Regions from separate parts of the Exiguobacterium sp. PvP048 genome, predicted to be linked through region 2. Evidence: predicted binding sites of a transcription regulator. Region 2 holds the regulator's gene; each other region holds the start of a gene.
What was found. The regulator Rex, encoded in region 2, represses fermentation and respiration genes when NADH is low (regulators of the CRP and FNR family bind a similar motif). The targets are predictions, from matches to a motif close to TTGTGAAATATTTCACAA.
Positions count from the first base shown of each region.

Region 1: the regulator Rex is predicted to act here: its motif matches at 2,639-2,656, upstream of adhE (bifunctional acetaldehyde-CoA/alcohol dehydrogenase).
Region 3: the regulator Rex is predicted to act here: its motif matches at 4,922-4,939, upstream of pflB (formate C-acetyltransferase).

Region 1 is NZ_JBEPSU010000002.1:531,799-539,519, reverse strand. It holds gene adhE (bifunctional acetaldehyde-CoA/alcohol dehydrogenase) at 1-2,494, opposite strand, end outside; gene ABIC15_RS07200 (beta-class carbonic anhydrase) at 2,828-3,379, shown strand; gene ABIC15_RS07195 (Na+/H+ antiporter family protein) at 3,531-4,853, shown strand; gene uptA (undecaprenyl phosphate transporter UptA) at 5,067-5,660, shown strand; gene ABIC15_RS07185 (hypothetical protein) at 5,719-6,588, shown strand; gene ABIC15_RS07180 (amino acid permease) at 6,780-7,721, shown strand, end outside.
Region 2 is NZ_JBEPSU010000009.1:63,316-71,036, reverse strand. It holds gene tnpB (IS200/IS605 family element RNA-guided endonuclease TnpB) at 118-1,209, shown strand; gene ABIC15_RS13675 (flavodoxin) at 1,327-1,791, opposite strand; gene ABIC15_RS13670 (winged helix-turn-helix transcriptional regulator) at 1,889-2,209, opposite strand; gene ABIC15_RS13665 (DoxX family protein) at 2,393-2,791, shown strand; gene ABIC15_RS13660 (flavin reductase family protein) at 2,813-3,406, shown strand; gene ABIC15_RS13655 (hypothetical protein) at 3,481-3,873, opposite strand; gene ABIC15_RS13650 (ABC-F family ATP-binding cassette domain-containing protein) at 3,873-5,774, opposite strand; gene ABIC15_RS13645 (redox-sensing transcriptional repressor Rex) at 5,931-6,590, shown strand; gene ABIC15_RS13640 (twin-arginine translocase TatA/TatE family subunit) at 6,590-6,796, shown strand; gene tatC (twin-arginine translocase subunit TatC) at 6,804-7,583, shown strand; tRNA gene ABIC15_RS13630 (tRNA-Ala) at 7,691-7,721, shown strand, end outside.
Region 3 is NZ_JBEPSU010000004.1:20,874-28,594, forward strand. It holds gene ABIC15_RS09505 (ABC-F family ATP-binding cassette domain-containing protein) at 1-380, shown strand, start outside; gene ABIC15_RS09510 (diguanylate cyclase domain-containing protein) at 514-2,307, shown strand; gene ABIC15_RS09515 (hypothetical protein) at 2,368-3,009, opposite strand; gene ABIC15_RS09520 (DEAD/DEAH box helicase) at 3,006-4,181, opposite strand; gene ABIC15_RS09525 (hypothetical protein) at 4,210-4,641, opposite strand; gene pflB (formate C-acetyltransferase) at 4,989-7,238, shown strand; gene pflA (pyruvate formate-lyase-activating protein) at 7,263-7,721, shown strand, end outside.

The DNA.
Region 1 (7,721 bases), on a different contig from region 2:
CCATCTTATCGAGCTTCGCTTCAAAGTCGGCTTTGTTGATGCCTTGGGCTTTAAACGACATCTTGATGTTGAGGCGTTGTCCGAGCTCACTGACGGCTTGAATAAACGACTCGACGCCTTGTTCTGTCGTTGCTGCCGGTAGACCGAGGTAACGGGCGATTTCCGCATACCGTTCATCCGCGATAAACGACTCGTATTTCGGGAAAGCAGCCAGTTTCGTTGGTTTTGTTGCATTGTAACGGATGACGTGCGGCATCAGAATCGCATTTGTCCGACCGTGTGGTGTGTGGAACTCCCCACCGATTTTGTGAGCGATTGAGTGGTTGATGCCGAGGAAGGCATTCGCAAACGCCATTCCGGCCATCGTTGACGCATTGTGGACTTTTTCGCGTGCTTCGGCGTCTGAACCGTTATCGTAAGCACGTGGCAAGTACTCAAAGATCATCTTGATTGCTTTTAACGCCAGTCCATCCGTGTAGTCGTTCGCAAGGACAGAGACGAAAGCTTCTGTTGCGTGGGTCAAGACGTCCATTCCGGTATCCGCCGTGATCGAAGCCGGTACCGTCATGACGAACTCCGGATCAACGATTGCAACGTCTGGTGTCAACGCATAGTCAGCAATCGGATACTTGACGTTTTTCTCTTTATCGGTGATGACGGTGAACGGTGTGACTTCTGATCCCGTACCGGAAGTTGTCGGAATGGCGACAAACTTCGCTTTGTTCCCGAGTTCCGGGAACTTATAGGCCCGTTTGCGGATATCCATGAATTTTTGACGCAGGTTCGAGAATGTTTCGTTTGGTTGCTCATAGAATAACCACATGCCTTTCGCAGCATCCATCGCCGATCCGCCACCTAGGGCGATAATCAAGTCCGGTTTAAAATCACGCATTGCTTGGGCACCGACTTGAACGGTCGTCACGGATGGATCTGGTTCGACTTGGTCAAAGATCCGGTAGCTGACGCCGGCCGGCAAGTTACGGATGACTTTGTCGGCATAACCGAACTCAACCATTGATTGATCAGTGACGATTAACGCCCGTGAGACATTTTGAATCGATTTCAAGTATTGAACCGAATTTTTTTCAAAGAAAATCTTTTCTGGTACTTTGAACCATTGCATGTTCACGCGTCGTCTCGCCACCTTCTTGACATTGAGTAGATGTTTCGCCGTAACGTTTTCAGAAACCGAGTTTTTCCCGTATGATCCGCAACCGAGTGTCAGCGATGGTGTCAATTCGTTGTAGAGATCGCCGATTCCGCCGTGTGCTGACGGACTGTTGACGAGAATCCGGCAGGCTTTCATCCGGAGACCAAACGCTGTCATCAACTCATCATCCGTCGTATGAATGACGGCCGTATGACCAAGTCCGCCGATTTCAAGCATCCGTTCTGCGACATGGAAGGCATCATTTGTCGAAGCGACACTGTATGCACCAAGAACCGGACTTAATTTTTCATGTGACAACGGTTCTTCCGCTCCGACTTTCTCGAGTTCTGCGACAAGCATGACCGTGTTGCCTGGAACATCGATACCGGCTTGCTCGGCGATCCAGGTCGCAGGTTTCCCGACGATGTCCGCATTGACGGCACATGTATCGGTTTTGATGACAAGTGCTTCGAGGCGTTTTTTCTCATCCGGTGTACAGAAGTAGCAACCGAGGGCTTCCATTTCGGCCCGGACTTCGGCATAAATCTCTTGATCGACGATGACTGCTTGCTCGGACGCACAAATCATTCCGTTATCAAATGTTTTTGAGAGAACCAAATCACTGACGGCACGTTTGATTTTGGCTGTTTTTTCGATGTAACACGGTACGTTACCCGGTCCGACACCAAGCGCCGGTTTTCCGGTCGAGTAAGCGGATTTGACCATGCCTGCTCCGCCTGTTGCAAGGACCATCGCGATGTCCGTGTGGTTCATCAAAACTTTTGTTGCTTCAAGGGACGGTTGTTCGACCCACTGGATACACTCTTTCGGTGCACCGGCTTTGACGGCCGCATCCCGTAATGTTTTCGCTGCTTCGAGGGAACAGTTTTGAGCCGATGGGTGGAACGCGAAGATGATCGGGTTCCGTGTTTTAATCGCAATCAATGCTTTGAACATCGTGGTTGATGTCGGATTCGTCACCGGTGTGACACCACAGACGACACCGACCGGCTCTGCGATATACGTCAGACCGTTTTGGACATCCTCTTCCAAAATCCCGACCGTTTTTTCGTTGCGGAGACTGTTGTAGATGTACTCTGTCGCAAACATGTTTTTGATCATTTTATCTTCAAAGACACCACGACCTGTCTCTTCGACCGCAAGACGGGCAAGTTCGACGTGCCGTTCGAGACCGGCGAGCGCCATGTCGCGGACGATCGTATCAATTTTCGTTTGATCAAATGTCAACAATTCTTGAAGTGCCGTTTGGCCTTTCGAGACGATTTGATTGATTGCTTGTTCGACAGGTGTGACTTCTGATTTGATTTTTTCTTTGACAGCCATGTTAGGTTTCCTCCCTATTTTGGAACGAATCTGAGTCTGCAATTCCCTATTAGATGTTAGGAATGCCAAGCTGATTTTAAATAGTTTGTGCTTTCCTTCACAAATCAATCATACCGCCTTTTGTTTCATTTGTGCATGACTATCCTGTGAACTATTTCACATGAATGAGAGCGTTTTCATCGAAATGACCTGTTCTGACATAACGGTCCGTCTTTTCAAGCACTCGCTGTGATAACTGTCACAGCAATCGATGAATCTGCTTGTCTGACCAATCGTTCATCGTGTACGCTAGGAATAGTTCCATCATTCATTTGTCTTAAAGGAGGAAGTTTCATGTCAGTCGTTAATCAAATGCTTGCGTTTAATCAACAGTTCGTCGAAGAGAAACAATACGAACCATTCATCTCGGATAAGTTCCCGGATAAGAAGGTTGTGATTCTGACCTGTATGGATGCGCGTTTGACGGAGCTCCTTCCCCACGCACTTGGTCTCAAAAACGGTGATGCGAAAATCATCAAAAATGCCGGGGCCGTCCTGTCCCATCCATTCGGATCCGTCATGCGGTCGATTCTCGTCGCCCTCTATGCTCTCGGAGCGGAAGAAGTCATTGTCATCGGACATCATGACTGCGGCATGAGCACGATCGATCCGGCGAAGATGATTTCCGAAATGCAGGACCGCGGCATCAATGAACAGGTCTTGCACACGCTCGACGCTTCCGGCGTCGACTTGAAGCAATGGTTACGCGGCTTCACATCGGTCGAGGAAAATGTCAGCCACTCGGTCGGATTAATTAAAAATCATCCGTTGTTGCCGCCGGGTACAGAAGTTCACGGACTCGTCATCGATCCGGGAACGGGTAAACTCGACCAAGTCGATTGCTGAATCACGTCTTAATGAAGAAGAAAGGTATGACCGGTCTCCGCTTGACGCCGGTCATACCTTTTTCATGTTTTTTTCTTGACAGTCAAAAGAACGGTCTGTATGATACTTTAGTATAGTACAGTGATACCAAAAGAAAGTGTGGTTTTAGTTCATGTTTAATGCCGTCATTATTGCCGTTGCTCTATTATTTATTTTAGCCATCTTCCGTGTCCATATCGTCCTCGCGATGGTGCTCAGTGCCGTCGCCGGTGGATTGATCGGTGGTCTCGGAATCAACAAAACGATTGCGACATTCGCGGAAGGACTCGGAGCCGGTGCAGAAATCGCCCTCAGTTATGCCCTGCTCGGAGCGTTTGCCGTCGCCTTGTCGAAAACCGGACTTCCGGATGCCTTGGCACACGCTTTGATCAAACGGTCAAAAGGATCGGCTGACGCCGCGTCGGTCAAGAAGTTAAAAGGCTTTATCGTCTTTGCGATTCTGTTGCTCGCGATCAGCTCGCAAAACGTCTTGCCGATTCACATCGCCTTCATCCCGATCATCATTCCGCCGCTACTCGGTCTCTTTAATGAAATGAAGATTGACCGGCGCTTGATCGCGATCGTCATGACATTTGGTCTTGTTACGCCGTACATGTTCCTGCCGGTCGGTTTCGGAGACATCTACTTGAACCAGATTCTCCTGCCGAACATCTCGAAAAACGGGATGGATACAGCGGGTGCGTCCGTCATTCAGGCGATGGCGATTCCGGCACTCGGGATGCTCGTCGGTCTGTTGATCGGTCTGTACGTCTACCGGAAACCGCGTGAGTACGAAATGCGCAACATCGCGCCGGACGATTATGAGATTCCGGTCATCACGAAAACGAAATTGTTCTTAAGCGGACTCGTTGTCCTGGCGACACTGGCTGTCCAGTTGACGACCGAGTCGATGATTTTCGCCGCAACGACAGGTCTTGTCCTGTTCCTTCTTCTCCGTCTCGTCCGCTTCAGCGAAGCCGAAGATGTCATCACGCGCGGGATGCGGATGATGTCGTTCATCGGATTCGTCATGATTTCAGCGAACGGCTTTTCAAACGTCCTCCGGAAAACCGGTGACATTGATCCGCTCGTTGAGAACTCCAAAGCCTTGATGGGTGATTCGCAACTCGTTGCCGCTTTCGTCATGCTGTTGATCGGATTGCTCGTCACAATGGGGATCGGTTCAAGCTTCTCGACCGTTCCGGTCATCGCTGCGATTTTCGTTCCGCTCTGTGTTCAGTACGGATTCAGCCTGGAGGCGACGATTGCCATCATCGGAACGGCCGGTGCTCTTGGTGACGCCGGAAGCCCGGCATCCGACTCGACACTCGGTCCGACCAGCGGACTGAATGCCGACGGACAACACGATCACATGCGGGAAACGGTCATTCCGACGTTTTTGCACTACAACCTGCCGTTACTCGTTTTCGGAACGATTGCGGCGATGGTGTTATAAGAAGGATGTATTCAGGAACCAATGCCTTGACCGGTGTTGGTTCTTTTTTAAAGAATTTTTACTTCATTAACCGTTTCCCACCTTCCCGTTTCCCACCTTCGAATAAACATGCTTGCTACATATTTGTTTCACCAGATTAAAGATTTTTTCTTCCATTTTCCGACTTTCTTCTCTAATATAAAGGAATGAAGTGAAGCTGAAGGAGTGTTATATGTGTTATCTCAAGTTGTAAATAACGTTTTATTATATCTTGCTGACTTAGGGTATTTCGGAATCGCTTTAGGATTAATGATTGAAATCATTCCAAGTGAAATCGTCTTATCGTATGGCGGATTCATGATTTCCCAAGGAACGATCGGTTGGCCGCTTGCCGTCGTCGCTGCCGTCATCGGCGGTTTGCTCTCGCAACTCTTTTTATACTGGTTCGCCCGTTACGGTGGTCGGCCATTGATCTTAAAATACGGAAAGTACCTGTTGATCACGGAGCACCATCTCGATCTCGCAGAACGCTGGTTCCTGAAATACGGACAAGGCGTCATCTTCGGAGCCCGTTTCATCCCGGTTGTCCGCCATGCAATTTCGATTCCTGCCGGTCTTGCCAAAATGGACCAGACAAAATTTTCACTTTATACGATCCTCGCCATCATTCCCTGGTCGATTCTTTTCCTCTACCTCGGTGAAACGCTCGGAACAAATTGGCGCTCCATCAAGGAAGTAGCCGCACCTTATACGAATGGTGTCCTGATTGCTGCTGTCGTCATGATTCTCGTCTATGTCTTCCTGAAAAAGCGTCAACGTACAACCTAATTCAAATTTTGCAGTCTGTCCCCGCGGCAGACTGTTTTTAAAAAAGGAGCGACTTATCTTGGATACTTCCAACACATTAAAAATCCACCTCGACCGCGTGACAGCGTCTCAAGTTACCGGAAAACATGTTGCTACAGGACTGACGATTTCAGGACAAATCATGATGATTGAAGAAATTTACGATTCAAAGCGACACCGGGATGTACTGCACGTCCACCGTCTGCATGACCAGTGGCGGACCACGACGATCGTCGCTCAGGCCGAAACGGATTTCAGTTATGTCGACTCGTTTTCCGACGGACGGATTCTGCTCGTCGCTTCCCGTTGCGACGATGATATCGACGGCTCCTGGTTGCCGAACGCCTTTATCTATAATCCAGCCGGGCATCTGCTCGACAGCTATTGTCTCGATGATGGGATTCAAAATGTCCACATCGATGAAAAAGATCAGATTTGGGTCAGTTACTTTGATGAAGGCGTTTTTGCCGATAGTGCAACTACTTCGATTGGTTCATTCGGTTTGGCTGTTTTTAATGAGGTTGGACAAGTCATTTATAAGAACAAGGATTATCCGATTGACGATTGTTATGCACTGAACGTCTGCGGTTCCGACGATGCCTGGTTTTTCTATCATCCGGATTACCGCGTCGTCCATCTGCAGGGGGAACGCAGTACGAGCTACCAGGTTCCGACACGTCATTTCTCCGACTTTGTCGTTCAGGGCGAATATTTAATTTCGACCGATAATGAGCATACGTACCTGTTGCAACAGGAAGGTGATGCCTATATGGAGAAGGCCCGGATTCTGTTCGAGTCGGAAAAAGGAACGCCGTTGCAGGGAACAATCAAGATGCGTCAAAATCGGATCGTTCTTTCGACAGACACCCGTCTGTATGCCGGAACATTTACGAATTTCATCCCGGAATAATCATCGTCGAATCCCTTCGTTGGAGGTGGTTCGATTTTTTTCATTTCTTTTCATTTTCACAACAAAATTAAAAATGTTTTCAGAAAAAGCTTTCTATTCTCTTTTTTAAAATAGTATACTCATGGTTATAGTGTTTCGAACTGGTCTTACAAGTTCGATAGTCATCAATTTTTTGCTACATGGGGGTACTTATGGAATCGAACTTAAAACGCGAACTGACAGCACGACAAGTACAAATGATTGCTCTTGGGGGGACGATTGGCGTTGGTCTGTTTTTAGGATCGTCGAGTACGATTGCCTGGACCGGTCCATCCGTCATTTTGGCCTATATGTTTGCAGGTGCCTTTATCTTTTTAATCATGCGGGCCTTAGGTGAGATGGTCTACACCCATCCACATACGGGATCATATGCAAAGTTTGCCAATGATTACATTCATCCGGCTGCCGGCTTCATGACAGCAAGCAGCAACATCTTCAACTGGGTCATCGTCGGAATGAGTGAAGTCATTGCCGTCGGTGCCTATATGCGCTTCTGGTGGCCGGATTTACCGACCTGGATTCCCGGTGTCGTCGTCATCGTCATCCTGACGCTTGCGAACCTCGCCTCGGTCAAAATGTTTGGTGAACTCGAATTTTGGTTCGCCTCCGTCAAAGTCATTACAATCATCCTGATGATCATTGCCGGTCTCGGTCTCATCCTGTTCGGTTTCGGAAATGACGGAACGCCGATCGGCTTCTCTAACCTCTGGTCGCACGGCGGCTTCTTCACGAACGGCTTCAGCGGTTTCTTCTTTGCCCTCTCGATCGTCTTCGCCTCCTACATCGGCGTCGAACTGATCGGTGTGACAGCCGGGGAAACGAAGGATCCGGAAACGAACATCACCCGGGCGATCAACGGTGTCATCTGGCGGATCCTGATTTTTTACGTCGGGGCCATCTTCATCATCGTCACCGTCTATCCGTGGGATCAGCTGGCCGATATCGGCAGTCCGTTTGTCGCGACTTTTGCCAAAGTCGGCATCACGGCGGCGGCTGCCATCATCAACGTCGTTGTCATCACGGCCGCGATGTCCGGATGTAATTCGGGTATCTTCAGTTCCAGCCGGATGATTTATACGCTCGCCGAAAAAGGG
Region 2 (7,721 bases):
CTCTAAGCATCTTAGGGCGGAACCCGGCGTAGGTGGGAGATGAATCGCCTGACTTTGCAAGACTCCAATCGTTCGATAAAATGAGTATAACGAATCAAAAGGAAAGGAGTGATTGCTTTGCTGAAGGCGTATAAGTTTCGACTTTATCCGACGAAACCCCAACAAGAATATTTCGTGAAGACGTTCGGTTGTGTCCGTTTCGTCTACAATAAGATGCTCGAAGAGCGGATCCGACTGTATGAAGACTCGAAGCTCAACCCTATCGCAAAGCAAAAGCTCCTAACCCCAGCGAAGTACAAGCCTGAATTCCCTTTCCTCAAAGAAGTCGATAGTCTTTCCCTTGCGAACGCTCAGATGGACTTGAACAGAGCGTACCAAAACTTTTTTCCGGATCAGTCTGTCGGATTTCCGAAATTCAAATCAAAGCATAACGACCGAGCCTCTTACACGACCAACAATCTGAAGGGTAGCATCCGTATCGAAGATGATAAGGTGAAGCTTCCTAAGATTGGTTTCGTGAAGTTGAAGCAGCACCGTCCGTTCGTTGGCGTCATCAAGTCCGCGACGGTCTCGATGACGAAGACCCGGAAATTCTTCATCTCGATCCTAGTCGATCAGACCGAAGAGCGATGGGTTCCCGCTAAGAATAAAGTAGGAATCGACCTTGGTCTGGAGCACTTCGCCATCCTGACAAACGATGAGTGGGTTTCTGAGAAAGTTGCCAATCCTCGTTTCCTTCGAAAGTCCGAAGAGAAGATCAAGAAGGCACAACGCGCCTTGTCCCGCAAGAAAACCGGGAGTAAAAATCGAGACAAGGCGAGGATGATCCTCGCCAAGAAGCATGAGAAGATTGTAAATCAACGTCAAGATTTTCTTCATAAGCTGTCGAAACGGATCGTTGACGAGAACCAAGTCATCGTCGTCGAGACACTGAAGTCGAAGAACATGATGAAGAACCATACGATCGCCAAATCGATCGGAGACGTCAGTTGGTATGAGTTCGTCCGGCAGTTGGCCTATAAATGCACCTTCTACGGACGAACACTGATCAAAGCGGACCAATGGTACGCCTCAACCCAAATCTGTTCTTCTTGCGGAAGGAAAGGTGAGAAGAAAACGTTGGATGTGCGCGAGTGGACATGTACTTGCGGTGCGCATCATGATCGAGATATCAACGCAAGTATCAACTTGTTGCTGTTAGCAGACTGAAACCCCTTCAGGGTGGGAACCACCCGATGAGCTTGGTCAATAACCGTAGCTCGTAAAAGTACGGTCTTCCCAAGAAGCACCCACTTCAATTTGCGAAGCAAATAAGTGGTGAGTAGTTCACGCATACAATCGTTGTGCCCGTTCAAAAAATTCTTCAGCAAACAGACGACAGGCAGTTTGTTTCTCCGGGGTATCCGGATCAAACTCGATCTTCAGACCAGGAGCGGTGATTGTCGCACCGGCTGATTGTAACGTCTGTTCGAGCAGATCGACAGCGGCGCAGTATTTCGGATAATCACGGTCCCCCGAACCAAAGGAGGCAGCTGCCAAGCCGTTCAAGTCACTGTCGGCAAGATCTTCAAGGAAATCTTCCGCTTCATACGGCAAATCGCCGTCTCCCCATGTATAGGAGCCGAGCAATACGGCATCATACTGAGAGAAGTCGGACGGATATAACCGGTCAAGTTCCTGTATATGAACAATGCAGCCTTTTTGTTCGAGTTCCGACTGCAGGAGATGTACGATATCTTCGGTGTTTCCGGACATACTGACAAAGCCGATCATGACATTCATCTGAATCATCCTTTCTCCAAAATGTGAACACTTTCAGTTTAATTGATAATCGTTCTCAATACAATTGAAAATAAAAAGCCTCTCCGGAGTAGAGAGACTTTTTATGTCAGTCTTGGAGCTCGGCCCATTCTTCGATTGAACGAATGACAGGTTCAAGCTGACGACCTTTGTCAGTCAAACTGTATTGAATTTTAATCGGACGTTCCGGAATGACGGTCCGGATCACAATACCTTCCGCCTCAAGTTCCTTCATGCGCTCCGTTAACATACGACCAGACAACTCCGGAATCGCATCTTGAATTTCGTTGAAACGACAGGTCTTTGTCATGAGATGACGTAAAATCAAGCCCGTCCACTTCTTGCCCAAAATTTCAAAGGCATGTTCGACTTTCGGACAAAGGGCAGTCGGAATCAATGTCTCTTCCATCAGCACTCATCCTTTCTATATTTGTAGTATACCCGCTTCTACTAAAAAAATCGAATCATTTTACTTAATGTAACAAAAAGAACAAAAACAAATCTATTTACTTTTAGTAAGTGATAGTTTATAGTCTTATTTAGGTTACTAAAAGTAATTAAAAAACATTAAGTAAAAGGGAGTTTGAGAAAGATGATGGATTTAGGATTATTTTTAATTCGCTTGGTGATTGGCTTAACATTTGCAGCACACGGCACACAAAAATTGTTTGGCTGGTTCGGTGGACACGGGATTGAGGGGACAGGCGGCTGGTTTGAGTCGATCGGCATGAAACCGGGTAAAACACTTGCACTTGCGGCAGGACTTGCGGAACTAGTCGGTGGCGTACTGTTTGCCGGTGGTCTCTTCTTATGGTTTGCAGCAGCACTGATTATCGGATCGATGCTCGTTGCGATCATCAAGGTGCACGGTCAAAATGGTTACTGGGTGACACAGAACGGGTACGAATACAACATGGCACTGATCGTCATCGCTCTTGGCGTCGCCTTGATTGGTGCTGGAGACTATTCACTCGCAGCCATGCTCGGGTAAACAGAGAAAGAGGTTATAACAATGAAGTTTGATGCGCGGTCACTCAGTCCAAAAGAAAACTATAAATTGTTGATCGGGAGTATCATCCCGCGACCGATTGCTTTCGTCACGACAAAAGGAGCGGATGGAACAATCAATGCTGCCCCGTTTTCGTTCTTTACCGTCGCCTCAAGTCATCCGCCTCAACTGTTGATTGCCGTTCAAAAGACGGATCAAGGGGAGAAGGATACGGCTAAAAATATCTTGTTAACGAAAGAATATGTCATCCATATTGTCAGTGAAGAGATTGTCGAAGCGGTCAACGAGACGGCAGCACCGCTTGCCTACGGCGAAAGTGAACTGGAGCGGACGAATCTGACACTGATTGACAGTGATTTGATCAATGTTCCCGCGGTCGCAGAAGCAAAAATCCGGTTTGAGCTGAAGCTGACGCAACACATCGAACTTGAAACAGCCGATTTATTGATTGGCGAAGTCATCCGCTATCATGTCACCGATGAACTTGAAGAGTCCTTCCGGATTGATGCAGACGGATTAAACGCGATTGCCCGTCTTGCCGGCAATGACTACGCGAAAATCGGTGAAATATTTACGATTGCCCGTCCGACAAAATAAACGGCAGCGAATATCACGCAAAAAAAGACGAGGAAAGCAGATGCGCTATCTGCTTCTCTCGTCTTTTTTGTGACTTACTCCACTTTATGGCGTTTGCTGTACTGAAAACCGTCGAGCAAATAAAACAGGACGGCAAGTGCCCAGATTCCGACACAGCTGATCAAAAAGGCGACCAGTGGTGAGACAGCACCGTAATACATGATGATCATTGGATCATTCAGTTCGACGAACGACTGAATCGTCAACAACGTACAAATCAGACCGGACAATAAACTGATGAACAGTCCGCTCCACGTTTGGATGACAAGTCCGATCATGCAGGAAATCAGGATGAACAACGGGTACACGGCATTAAACGCATCCGGACGAATGAAAGCCGAGACATAGTCCGCATACATCGGAACGAAATAAAGGACACCGGACAATAATCCTTGGATCAGATTGATCAGATAACTTTTCGATCGCATCAGTGGAACGACTCCCACTGTTCCATCAGCTCAAGCAAATCGACGTCGATCTGATCACGTTCTGCCGACAGGGCGGTCGCTTTCGGAATATCATTAAAGACTTCCGGTTCACACAACAGCTGTTCGATTTCAACCGACCGGTTCTCCAACCGTTCGATCTCTTGCTCGAGCTGTTCAAGTTGCTGTTTCTTCTTACGTGCTTCTTTTTGGGCTTCCTTGTCAATCGTCTTCGTCGACGCGACTTTGATTGCTTTCGCTTCTTCCGCTTCAAGACGGGCGATTTCTTCTTTCTCGGCTTTTTTCTCCATGTAATACGAGTAGTCACCGAGGTAATCGGTCACACCGTCTGAACTCATTTCAATGACACGCGTCGCGACGCGGTCAATGAAGTAGCGGTCGTGGGAAACGAACAGCAGAGTCCCTTCGTAGTCGACGAGGGCATTCTCGAGGACCATCTTCGAATCAAGATCCAAGTGGTTCGTCGGCTCATCGAGGACCAGCAGATTCGTTTTGCGTAACTTCAGTTTTGCGAGCGCCAGGCGTCCGCGTTCTCCGCCGGATAATTCATGGACGAGCTTAAAGACGTCGTCTCCGCTGAAGAGGAACTGACCAAGCACAGACCGGACTTCCTGTTCGCGCATCAACGGCCATTCATTCCAAATTTCATCGATGACCCGGTTGCGGTCATTCAGTTCCGCCTGCTCCTGATCGTAGTAACCGATTGAGACACCGGTTCCGAACCGGTAGTCTCCGAATAACGGTTTCAGACGGCCGACGAGCACTTTCAGTAGTGTCGACTTGCCGATTCCGTTTGGTCCGACGAGCGCCAGTGATTCCGCGCGTTGCAGACGGAACGTGATGTTTTTCGAGACGGCTTCTTCATAGCCGACTGCGAGTTGGTTGACCTGCAGCACATCATTGCCGCTCTGCTTTTCAATCGGGAATGACAGAACCGTACTACGTTCGTCACCGTCCGGCCGGTCGATCCGGTCGACCTTTTCAAGACGTTTGCGGACGCTTTGCGCCCGTTTTGTTGTCGTTGCCCGGGCGATGTTGCGCTGGATGAAATCCTGCATCTTCGCGATATCTTCCTGTTGCTGTTCGAACTGTTTCATTTCCTGTTCGTAGAGCGCCGCTTTTTGTTCGAGATACTTCGTATAATTACCGGTAAACTTCCGGGAGACGTTCCGGGACAATTCATAGACGACGTTGACGACTTGATCGAGGAAATACCGGTCATGGGAAACGATCAGGACAGCGCCGCGGTAACCGGACAAGTAACTTTCAAGCCAGGACAGTGTATCGATGTCCAAGTGGTTGGTCGGCTCATCGAGAATCAGCAGTTCCGGTGCCTGCAGCAACATCTTCGCGAGGGCGAGCCGGGTCCGCTGTCCACCGGAAAGCGTCTGAATCCGTCGGGAATAATCGTCCGGATAAAAGCGCATCCCGTGTAAGACGGAGCGGATATTGGCTTCGAACTGATAGCCGCCGGCTTCCGAGAAGTCGTGTTGTGCCTGGTCGTACGTTTTAAGGAGACGGTCATAAGCGGCCGGATCATTTAAAATGTGTTCCATGCCCATTTCAATTTCCATCCGGCGAAGTGCCCGTTCCTGATCCTGCAGATGCTCAAAGACGGTCAGCATCTCGTTCCAAATTGATTCGTTCGACTCGAGTCCGCTGTCCTGCGCGAGATAACCGATCCGGACTTCCTTGCTCTTCATGATTTCCCCGGAATCATGTGACAGCTCCCCGGCGATGATTTTTAAAAGTGTCGATTTTCCGGCACCATTTCGTCCGACGAGGGCAATCCGGTCCCGTTCCTGTACTTCGAGTTTAATATTGTCTAAAATCGGCTCGACGCCGAATGATTTTGAGAGTTGGTTTACTTGTAAGAGAATCATATCCATCCATCCTTCCACCCTTTAGTCTATCACGAAAAATCCTGCCGAATATAATATTTGTTACTCTATGTGAAGTGGTTTACAATCAAGGGGAGTAGAATTCTTTGCATTGATTTGGGTGCCACGTCAGAACGTGGCCGAAGGGGGAACTGCAGTATGAATGGGCCAGACACAAAAATACCACAAGCAACGGCGAAACGGCTGCCGTTATATTATCGTTTTATCCAGAGTCTTTATAACTCCGGCAAGTTGCGTGTCTCGTCAGCAGAGCTCAGCGAAGCGGTCAAAGTCGACTCCGCGACGATCCGTCGTGACTTTTCCTACTTTGGGGCGTTAGGGAAAAAAGGGTACGGTTATAATGTTCAACATTTGTTAACATTTTTCCGAAAGACACTCAACCAAGACGAGGTCACGAATGTCGCCTTAATCGGGGTCGGACATCTCGGAACAGCGTTTGCAAATTATAACTTTTTAAAGAATAATAGTACTCGTATCGTCATCGCGTTTGACGCCGATGAGGACAAGGTCGGAACAACGACGCAGGACGTTCCAATTTATCACGTCTCGGATATGAAAGAACAAATCCAAGCGAACCATGTCGATGTCGCCATCTTGACGGTACCGTCTCAGTTCGCCCAGTCAGTGGCAGATGAGTTAGTTGAGTATGGTGTGACCGGCATTTTGAACTTTACACCGGCCCGGTTGAATGTACCGGCCCACGTTCGGGTGCATCACATCGATCTGTCAATCGAGCTGCAGTCGCTCGTCTATTTCATGAAGCATTATTCGCAATCAGCTGAAGGAGTGAAATCATAATGGAAAACCTTATTCCGTTAACGGTCGGATTCATTGGACCAGGAAGCATCGCCTTGATCGGTGTCGTCGCCCTCATCATCTTCGGACCGAAGAAATTACCGGAACTCGGCCGCGCTGCCGGACAGACGTTAAAAGAGTTCAAGAGTGCGACACACGGCATCATGGATGATGATAAAGACAAAAAGGACGAAACGAAAGAGAAGTGAGTGAATCATGGCGATCGATCAAGAACAGAGTGTGACATCGCACTTAGATGAACTGCGTAAGCGGATCGTCTGGTCGCTCATCATTGTAGTGGTCATGTTTATCGCAGCCTTTCCGCTCGTCCGGCCGCTCGTCCGTTTCTTACAGGCCGACTTAAAGGAACTCGGAATTGGGCTGAATGCGTTTAACGTTGTTGATCCACTGATGTTATATCTGAATCTTGCGTTCATCATCGCAATCGTCTTGGCATCCCCGTTTTGGATGTATCAGCTTTGGGCATTCATCCGTCCCGGTCTGCACGACCAAGAACAAAAAGCGACGTTGACGTATATTCCCGTGACGTTTTTCTTATTCCTTGCGGGTGTTTCATTTTCTTATTTTTGGCTGTTGCCGTTTTTACTCGAAGTATCGACAGAACTCGGACAAGAGCTCGGAATCGAACAGGTCATCGGAGTCGAGAATTATTTCAGCTTTCTGATCCGGTTGACGATTCCGTTTGGTCTGTTGTTCCAGTTGCCGGTCGTGACGATGTTTTTGACACGGCTCGGACTCGTGACGCCGTTCTTCATGCGGAAGAATCGGAAGTATGCGTATTTTGCGTTGTTCGTGATTGCGGCGTTGATCTCACCGCCCGACATTACGTCGCATTTGATGATTTCTGTTCCGTTGTTCGTTTTATATGAAATCAGTATCCTGATTTCAGCACGGACCTATAAAAAAGTCCTGATTCTCGAGCAGGAAGCTGAACTCGAACGACAGGCGGATATGATGCGTGAGCTGAACAAATAACGGAAGATTCTCCTTTGCCGGTAAGGTGAGGGAGATTTTTTTGTAAGCGGTCTAATTTTATATTGAAAAAATGAACAGCAATGGGTATACTCATTATAGAAACACACGGGGGCTTAGCTCAGCTGGGAGAGCGTTTGG
Region 3 (7,721 bases), on a different contig from region 2:
TATTAGCATTTGAAAACGGTGAAATCGTATCGTACTACGGTCAATACACCGATTATTTAGAGCAACGGGAACTCCCTTCCGTCATCGAGGCACCTATCGTAAAAGACGTGCCGACCGTCGAAGCACCGCCTGCCGAGACACCCAAAAAACTAAGTTATCAGGAACAGCTCGACTGGAAGACGATTGAATCTCAAATCGAGGAAGCGGAACTTCAGGCGGAATCTCTTGAGCAACAACTGGCTTCTTCCGGAAGTGATTTAGGTCAGGTCAACGATCTTTATCAGCAAATCGAACAAGCGAAAGCAAAAATCGATCAGTTGATGGAATACTGGACTTATTTATCCGAAAAAGTCGAGGCATACGAAAACTATAAAAACTAATTTTTTTCTTATTGAATCGTATCCATTCGTCAATACGACGGACGGATACGATTTTTTTTTGATTCACATGAACCGGACAAAAGCAGTGTATGATAAAAAAAGGACAACACACTTCAAGTGAGGAGGCAGTTTCATGCAACGATCCCCCTATTTCATAAAATGGTTTCCGCCGTTGCTGATCATTTCTACGCTGCTCGTAGTGATTTCCTCTGCAAACGAATCGATTCCCAACCTTGTCGTCGAACAAATTCTGCAGTATCTGTCGATGATCTTGATTGCCTTTTTCATTTTAGTCGCCTATAAAAAAGAACAGTTTCTCATCGTTCCTAGACGGAATTTCTGGTTGCTTGCGCTTGGTTCTTTATGTCTATCCGTCATCGGATCCGTCTTAGAAACAATTCATTTGTTCAGTCCGCCCGAAAGTTTTTCCGGATTCTACAGCCTCGCTTTATTTTCCTTGTCTCATTATTTATTTTTGTATGCTATTTTTTACCGGATTGCTTCTAAAAAGAGTTTCGGTCAACACCTTTTGGCTTTTATCGATGCCATCATTTTAGTCATCTTTCTTGCTTTAGTTGCGTTTCATATTCTGAATGAACTGGTCGATCCCGCTGTCAATCCGTTCCCTTATTCGCTTGTCGTCATCATCAATACATCACTCGGTCTGTTCGTGTTCTTTTACTTTTTCTTTATCCAGGACACCCACTGGGTATCCCGGACGACACTATTTTTACTGTTCTTATCGATTTTCATTCGAGGTCTGTATGAAATATCGTCCGTTTATTTTCCGGCATTTACGATGCAGTATCTGGTTTTCTCGCCCATCCTTATCCGTTTGGCTCAGAGCGCAGCGATCCTTTGGCATATTGACCATATCGCTGAAGGGGTTAATAAGTCGCCGATCGTCCAACGTGCTTGGCTCCCGCTGTTATCTTTACCATTATTCCTTCACTATTTCCTGGATGAGGACGGACAAAAACAGGATGTCTTTATCATCTTATTTTTATTGATTGTTCGCCAGATTCTTATCACGCGCCAACATACATCGATCGTTCGTCAACTCGATACCCGAAATGAACAATTGGCGATACGGGTGGATCGACGAACTGAACAAATCAAAGCCAGTGAACAACAAGTCATTCCGCTGTTCATGGGACATCCTGATCCAATCGTTCGCTTTAATCAGAATCAGGAACCGACTTATGCGAATCAGGCTGCTCAACGGATTTTTGGCCTTTCAGACATGACGATTGATGATGTGACGGACGAACTGCACCATGTTCAAACTGCCTTGAAGATAGGGACGAATCATTATCAAAATGAAGCGAATCAACAATTCGAATTAATTCCGATCCCGATTCAGATTGGCGATACTGCCGTTGGCCACTTCTTGATCTTGCATGACGTAACAGAGCGGATGGCACGTCAACAGCAAATCGAATACCATGCCTATCATGACGGTTTAACCCACATCGGCAATCGCCGATCGTTGGAAAAAACGTTTCATGAAAAAACAGTTACCTTGAATTATCTCGCCCTGATTGATTTGGACGGCTTCAAACAAATTAATGACACGTACGGTCATGAAGCCGGAGACTATATTCTGATAGAAGTCGCACGACGTCTTGCCGGAGAATTATCCGCTGACGAATCGGTTTACCGGCTAGGTGGAGACGAATTTGCTCTGCTGACCTCGGCGAAAGATGAAGTTTCTTTAAGAAGACGCTGTAAGATTTTCTTGAATCAGTTGTCGAAACCGTACCAGTATCACGGACAACGGTTACGTGTTTCTGCCAGTGTCGGCGTCGCACGCCACGATTTGGAATCCGATTTAGAACAATGGTTGAAACAGGCGGATTTAGCCATGTATCGTGTGAAGCATCAAGATAAAAACGGCATCGGTGTATATCGTTCCGAAATGGAATAATGATTTCCACTCAAAAAAAACCGTCCCTTCCGAATGAGTACGGAAAGGCCGATTTTTTTGTCATTCCGGGCGTGGGGCGATGTTTCCTTCTTCGATATCGAGCAATAAATCAATTAACTCGGCACAGAATTCAGGATATTGGCGTAACAAGGCATCTTCTCCTACCTCATCCACGAAATCCGCCAAAAGAATCCGGACTTCCGGCACTAATGCTTTGGCGACTTTCATGTAAGCAATTGCAAAACGCCATTTCCCCGAGATATAAAGAAGTTTACCGACCAGTAAATCCCCCGGTTCGACTTCAATTTCTCCTAAATCGGTCTGATAGGTCTGCTTTGACATGATGTCGACGACCCGGTCTTCCTCAACAAGAAACAGAGAAGGCACCGGATCCGCCAACCCTCTTAAAGCACGGTATAAACTCGGTGACATGTCTTCCTTGACCTGTTCTAAAAAACGACCGTGCGGTGTTTTGCCTTGTTCGTCCGTTTCATAGAAAATGGCCCAATCAACGAATAGATCACGGAACAGTTCAGCGTCCTTTAAATACCATCGTCCTTCCGTTGCAATCTCTTCGATGAACGCGACCCAATCCGTACTTCTGGCCGTTGCGGCTTCCTGGTACATCTTTTTTAGTGCCGTATTCATCTCCGCTTCCGATACGGTCGTTGGAAAAGGAATGATCTTTCGCTCGCTTTTCATCGTGTCGGTCCTTTCCGGTGTGGGTTCGCCGGGCGTTTAATGGTTTTTGGTTCAGTTTCTTCCCGTTTCGGAATCACTTCCCCACGGTAAATCTCCATTTCTTCTAGTTCCACACCCATTTGTTTAGTCAATGTCTTCAGGTGTTTCAAATCGTGATCCGTCACAAGAGCAAGGACCATACCGGATGCGTTCCCGCGCCCTGTCCGTCCTGAACGGTGAACGAAATCATCGAAGGATTCGGGTAAATCATAATGAACGACATGCGTGACCGCTTCGATGTCGAGGCCACGGGCGGCAAGCCCCGTCGTGACAAGTAACGGGAACTCTCCGCGTTTATATGAACGAAGCGTCTCCATCCGTTCGCGTTTTCCTTTTTCGGCGTCAAGAATACGGTACTTTAAGGAGAACTTACTCAATTCACCGTTTAACGGTCCGAGGAATGAACGGTTGTTGATGAACGTCAACACTTTCGCTCCCTGCATGTTGGCCAGGCGGCGCAAGTATTCCGGTTTGAGGCGGCGTGACATCTCGATATAACCGAACTTCACTTGCGTACTCATGACACGTTCTACTTTAATCCGTTCCGGCTCGTTCGCAAATAACGTTTTACCCCATTCAGCCGTTCGTTCCGGCAACGTCGCCGAGATGAATGCCAGCTGACGATCACGCAATGCACTGTTGGCAATCCGTGTGGCCGAAGCACTCATTCCGCTCTCATAAATTTGATCGGCTTCATCCAAAACAATCAGTTTCACTTTATGCATCTTCATTTTTTTAGAATCAATCAGTTCGACGAGGCGGCCCGGTGTTCCGACGATGATTTGCGGTTTTTTCTTCAATCGTTCGTGTTGGCGTTTGAGTTCGACACCGCCGATGAAGGCACCGGATTTAATGCCGCTTCCTTGCGAAAACAGTTGAATGACCTGATGAATCTGCATGACCAGTTCACGTGTCGGTGCGGTGATCACGACTTGGATATGCGGTTCATTTTCATCAATCAATTCCAGTGCCGGGATGACATAGGCCAATGTTTTCCCGGTTCCGGTCGGTGCTTCGACCAACACATCTTTTCGTTCGCGTAATAATGGGATTGCCTGTTCTTGAACCGGCATCATTTTTTCGAAGCGGGCGCGTTCCCATGCTTCCGTAATAAAAGGTTTCATAAAGTCCATAACGTGTATTCTCCTACTCTCTTCTGCATCATTCTGTGACATATTCAAATTGATCGGTCGTTTCGTCACGCAGACCACGTAACGTTTGTGTATATTCATTCCCTGCGTCGATGAGCCGGATGTGATAGACCACTTCCTGGTCACTCTTTATTTCTTCCGTCAAAATATCGAACCCTTGAATGACCCGGTCTTGCAGTTCATCCGCCAGTTTCGGAAACTGACGGAGTACCGGATAATCGGACCGGACATCACTCGGACGGCGGATCAGCTTCGCCAAGTATTTTTCGTTGTATCCGATGAAGTCTTCAAAATCAAAGTCATCTTCAAAACGAATCCAAAAGCCGTCTTCCTCAAACTCCGTAATCATACCCGTTCGCGGCGTTCCTTCAGTTGATACCTTTAACGTCACCCAATCACCTGCTCTGTAATCGGCACGGTCTTCCAACATTGAAAAATCCATTTTATGCACCTCCACGGTCTATATTCCCTTTTTCATTGTCAACGATACGTCATAAAAATACAAGATAACCCGGTGTGACTTTTATCACGATTCCAACTGTCTTGTTCAGAACAGGATGAAAATAGTGATACAGATTTGAAAAAACGGCTGAATTTCGACGTTTTCCTGTTTTTCGACCCTCTTCCGACTACTGGTACACATTTGAATAATTCCTTCTATACCAACGTTTTTGAAGTCTCTTACGCTTTCACCGGGATGTAAAACTCTTCCCGCTTTATGTTTGTTACACTATTCACATAAGGGATGTATCTTGCACTGTTCACCTTACAACCAAAGGAGTGTTCATGATGTTACTTGAAAAAACGCCAGCATGGCAACAATTCGAAACAGGCGCGTGGAACAATCAGATTGACGTGGCTGATTTCATTCGCCGCAACCGGACAGAGTACCGGGGAGACGATCAGTTTCTCGCCGGTCCTACCGTTGCTACGGAAACACTGTGGCAACAAATCATGAATTTAACAAGTGAAGAACGTTTACGCGGCGGGGTCTATGCCGTCGATGCCTCGACACCTTCAACGATTCTGTCACACGGTCCGGGGTATCTCAACCGCGAGCTCGAACAAATCGTCGGTCTGCAAACCGACGAACCGTTCAAACGGTCGATTCACCCGAACGGCGGCATCCGGATGGTCAATGATGCCTTAGAAGCTTATGGTTTTCAAGCGGACCCGCTCGTCACCAAAACGTTCAGTGAATACCGGAAAACACATAATCAAGGTGTATTTGATGCCTATACTCCTGAAATGCGTGCCGCCCGTAAAGCCGGGATCATCACCGGTCTTCCCGATGCATATGGACGCGGGCGGATCATCGGTGACTACCGACGGGTTGCCCTGTACGGTACCTCCTTCCTGATTGCACAGCGAAAACAGGATTTACAGGACCGTGGCGGCTTCTTATCGGAATCGATGATTCGCGACCGCGAAGAGATGAACGAACAAATCCGGGCGCTGCAGGAACTGACCGAACTCGGACAACGGTATGACTGTGATTTATCCCGTCCGGCCGAAACCGCCCAGGAAGCGTTCCAGTGGGTGTATCTGGCTTATCTCGCTGCCATTAAAGAGCAAAACGGCGCCGCGATGTCACTCGGCCGCGTCTCGACATTCCTTGACATCTACATTGAACGGGATTTACAGACCGGTCGTTTGACGGAACAAACGGCACAGGAACTCGTCGATCATTTTGTCATGAAACTGCGCATCGTCAAATTCCTCCGGACACCGGATTATAATGATCTATTCTCCGGCGATCCGACCTGGGTCACGGAATCGATCGGCGGAATGAGTGAAGACGGCCGCTCCAACGTCACCAAAAGTTCGTTCCGCTTCCTGCAGACACTCGTCAATCTCGGTCCGGCTCCCGAACCGAATCTGACGGTGCTTTGGTCGACAAAACTGCCGCGCGGATTTAAAGAATTCTGTGCCAAGATGTCGATTCTCTCCAGTTCGATTCAGTACGAGAACGATGATTTGATGCTGCCGGTTTATGGCGATGATTACGGCATCGCGTGTTGTGTTTCCGCCATGAAAATCGGGAAACAGATGCAATTTTTCGGCGCACGGGCGAACCTCGCAAAAGCATTACTCTACACGTTAAACGGCGGTATGGATGAAAAACTCAAAATACAGGTCGCTCCAAAGACCGACTTGATTCTCGATGACGTCCTGGATTATGAGACGGTCATGGCTGCTTACGACCGCCAGCTCGACTGGTTGGCGGAACTTTATGTCAATACACTGAATGTTATTCACTTCATGCATGATAAATACAGTTACGAACGTCTCGAAATGGCATTACACGATCCGGAAATCTTACGGACGATGGCTTGCGGTATTGCCGGTCTGTCTGTCGTCGCTGACAGCCTGTCCGCGATCCGTTACGCTACCGTCTCCCCGATCCGCGATGCGGACGGAATTGCGGTTGATTTTAAAATCGAGGGCGACTTCCCGAAATTCGGCAATAACGATGAACGAGTCGATCAGATGGCCGTTGATCTCGTCAAACTGTTCATGGAAAAAATCCGGAAACATCCGACGTATCGTGATGCTTTACCGACTCAATCTGTCCTGACGATTACTTCGAACGTCGTCTACGGCAAAAAAACCGGTAACACACCGGACGGACGACGGGCCGGTGAACCGTTCGCACCAGGCGCTAATCCGATGCACGGGCGCGATACGAAAGGGGCTGTCGCCGCGTTGACATCCGTCGGCAAATTACCATATGAACATGCACTCGACGGCATCTCTTATACGTTCTCGATTGTCCCGAAAGCCCTCGGGAAAGACGAACCGACACGAATCCGCAACACTGTCGGACTGCTCGACGGCTATATGGGCGGAACTACTTCAAAAGGACATCACTTAAACGTCAACGTCTTTGACCGGGAAACGTTGCTTGACGCGATGGAACATCCGGAACTTTATCCCCAGTTGACCATCCGGGTTTCCGGTTACGCCGTCAACTTCATCAAATTGACCCGCGAACAACAAATCGACGTCATCAACCGGACATTCCACGGTGCACTTTAACGGAACAGAAAGGACGGAATAACCATGACACACGGAACGATTCATTCTGTTGAATCCTGCGGTACGGTCGACGGACCCGGCATTCGCTTTATCGTCTTCACACAAGGCTGTCCTTTACGTTGCCAATACTGCCATAATGCGGATACGTGGGAATTCGGATGCGGTCGTTCCGTCTCGGCAACGGAAATCATTGAAGAAGCGGAAAGTTACCGCTCCTTCTTTGACGCAACAGGCGGCGGTATCACGTTTTCCGGTGGCGAACCCCTCGCCCAGCCGGAGTTCCTTGAAGCCGCACTCCGGGAAGCCAAGCAAAAAGGATTGCATACCGTCATCGATACAGCCGGCTCGGTCGTCCCGAAAAATATTGACCGGATTCTCGATTATACGGATCTCGTATTACTCGACATTAAGCATATCGATGACGCCACCTGCCGGATTTTGACGGGACGGAGTAATGCCAATACCCTTGCCTTCGCCAAACGA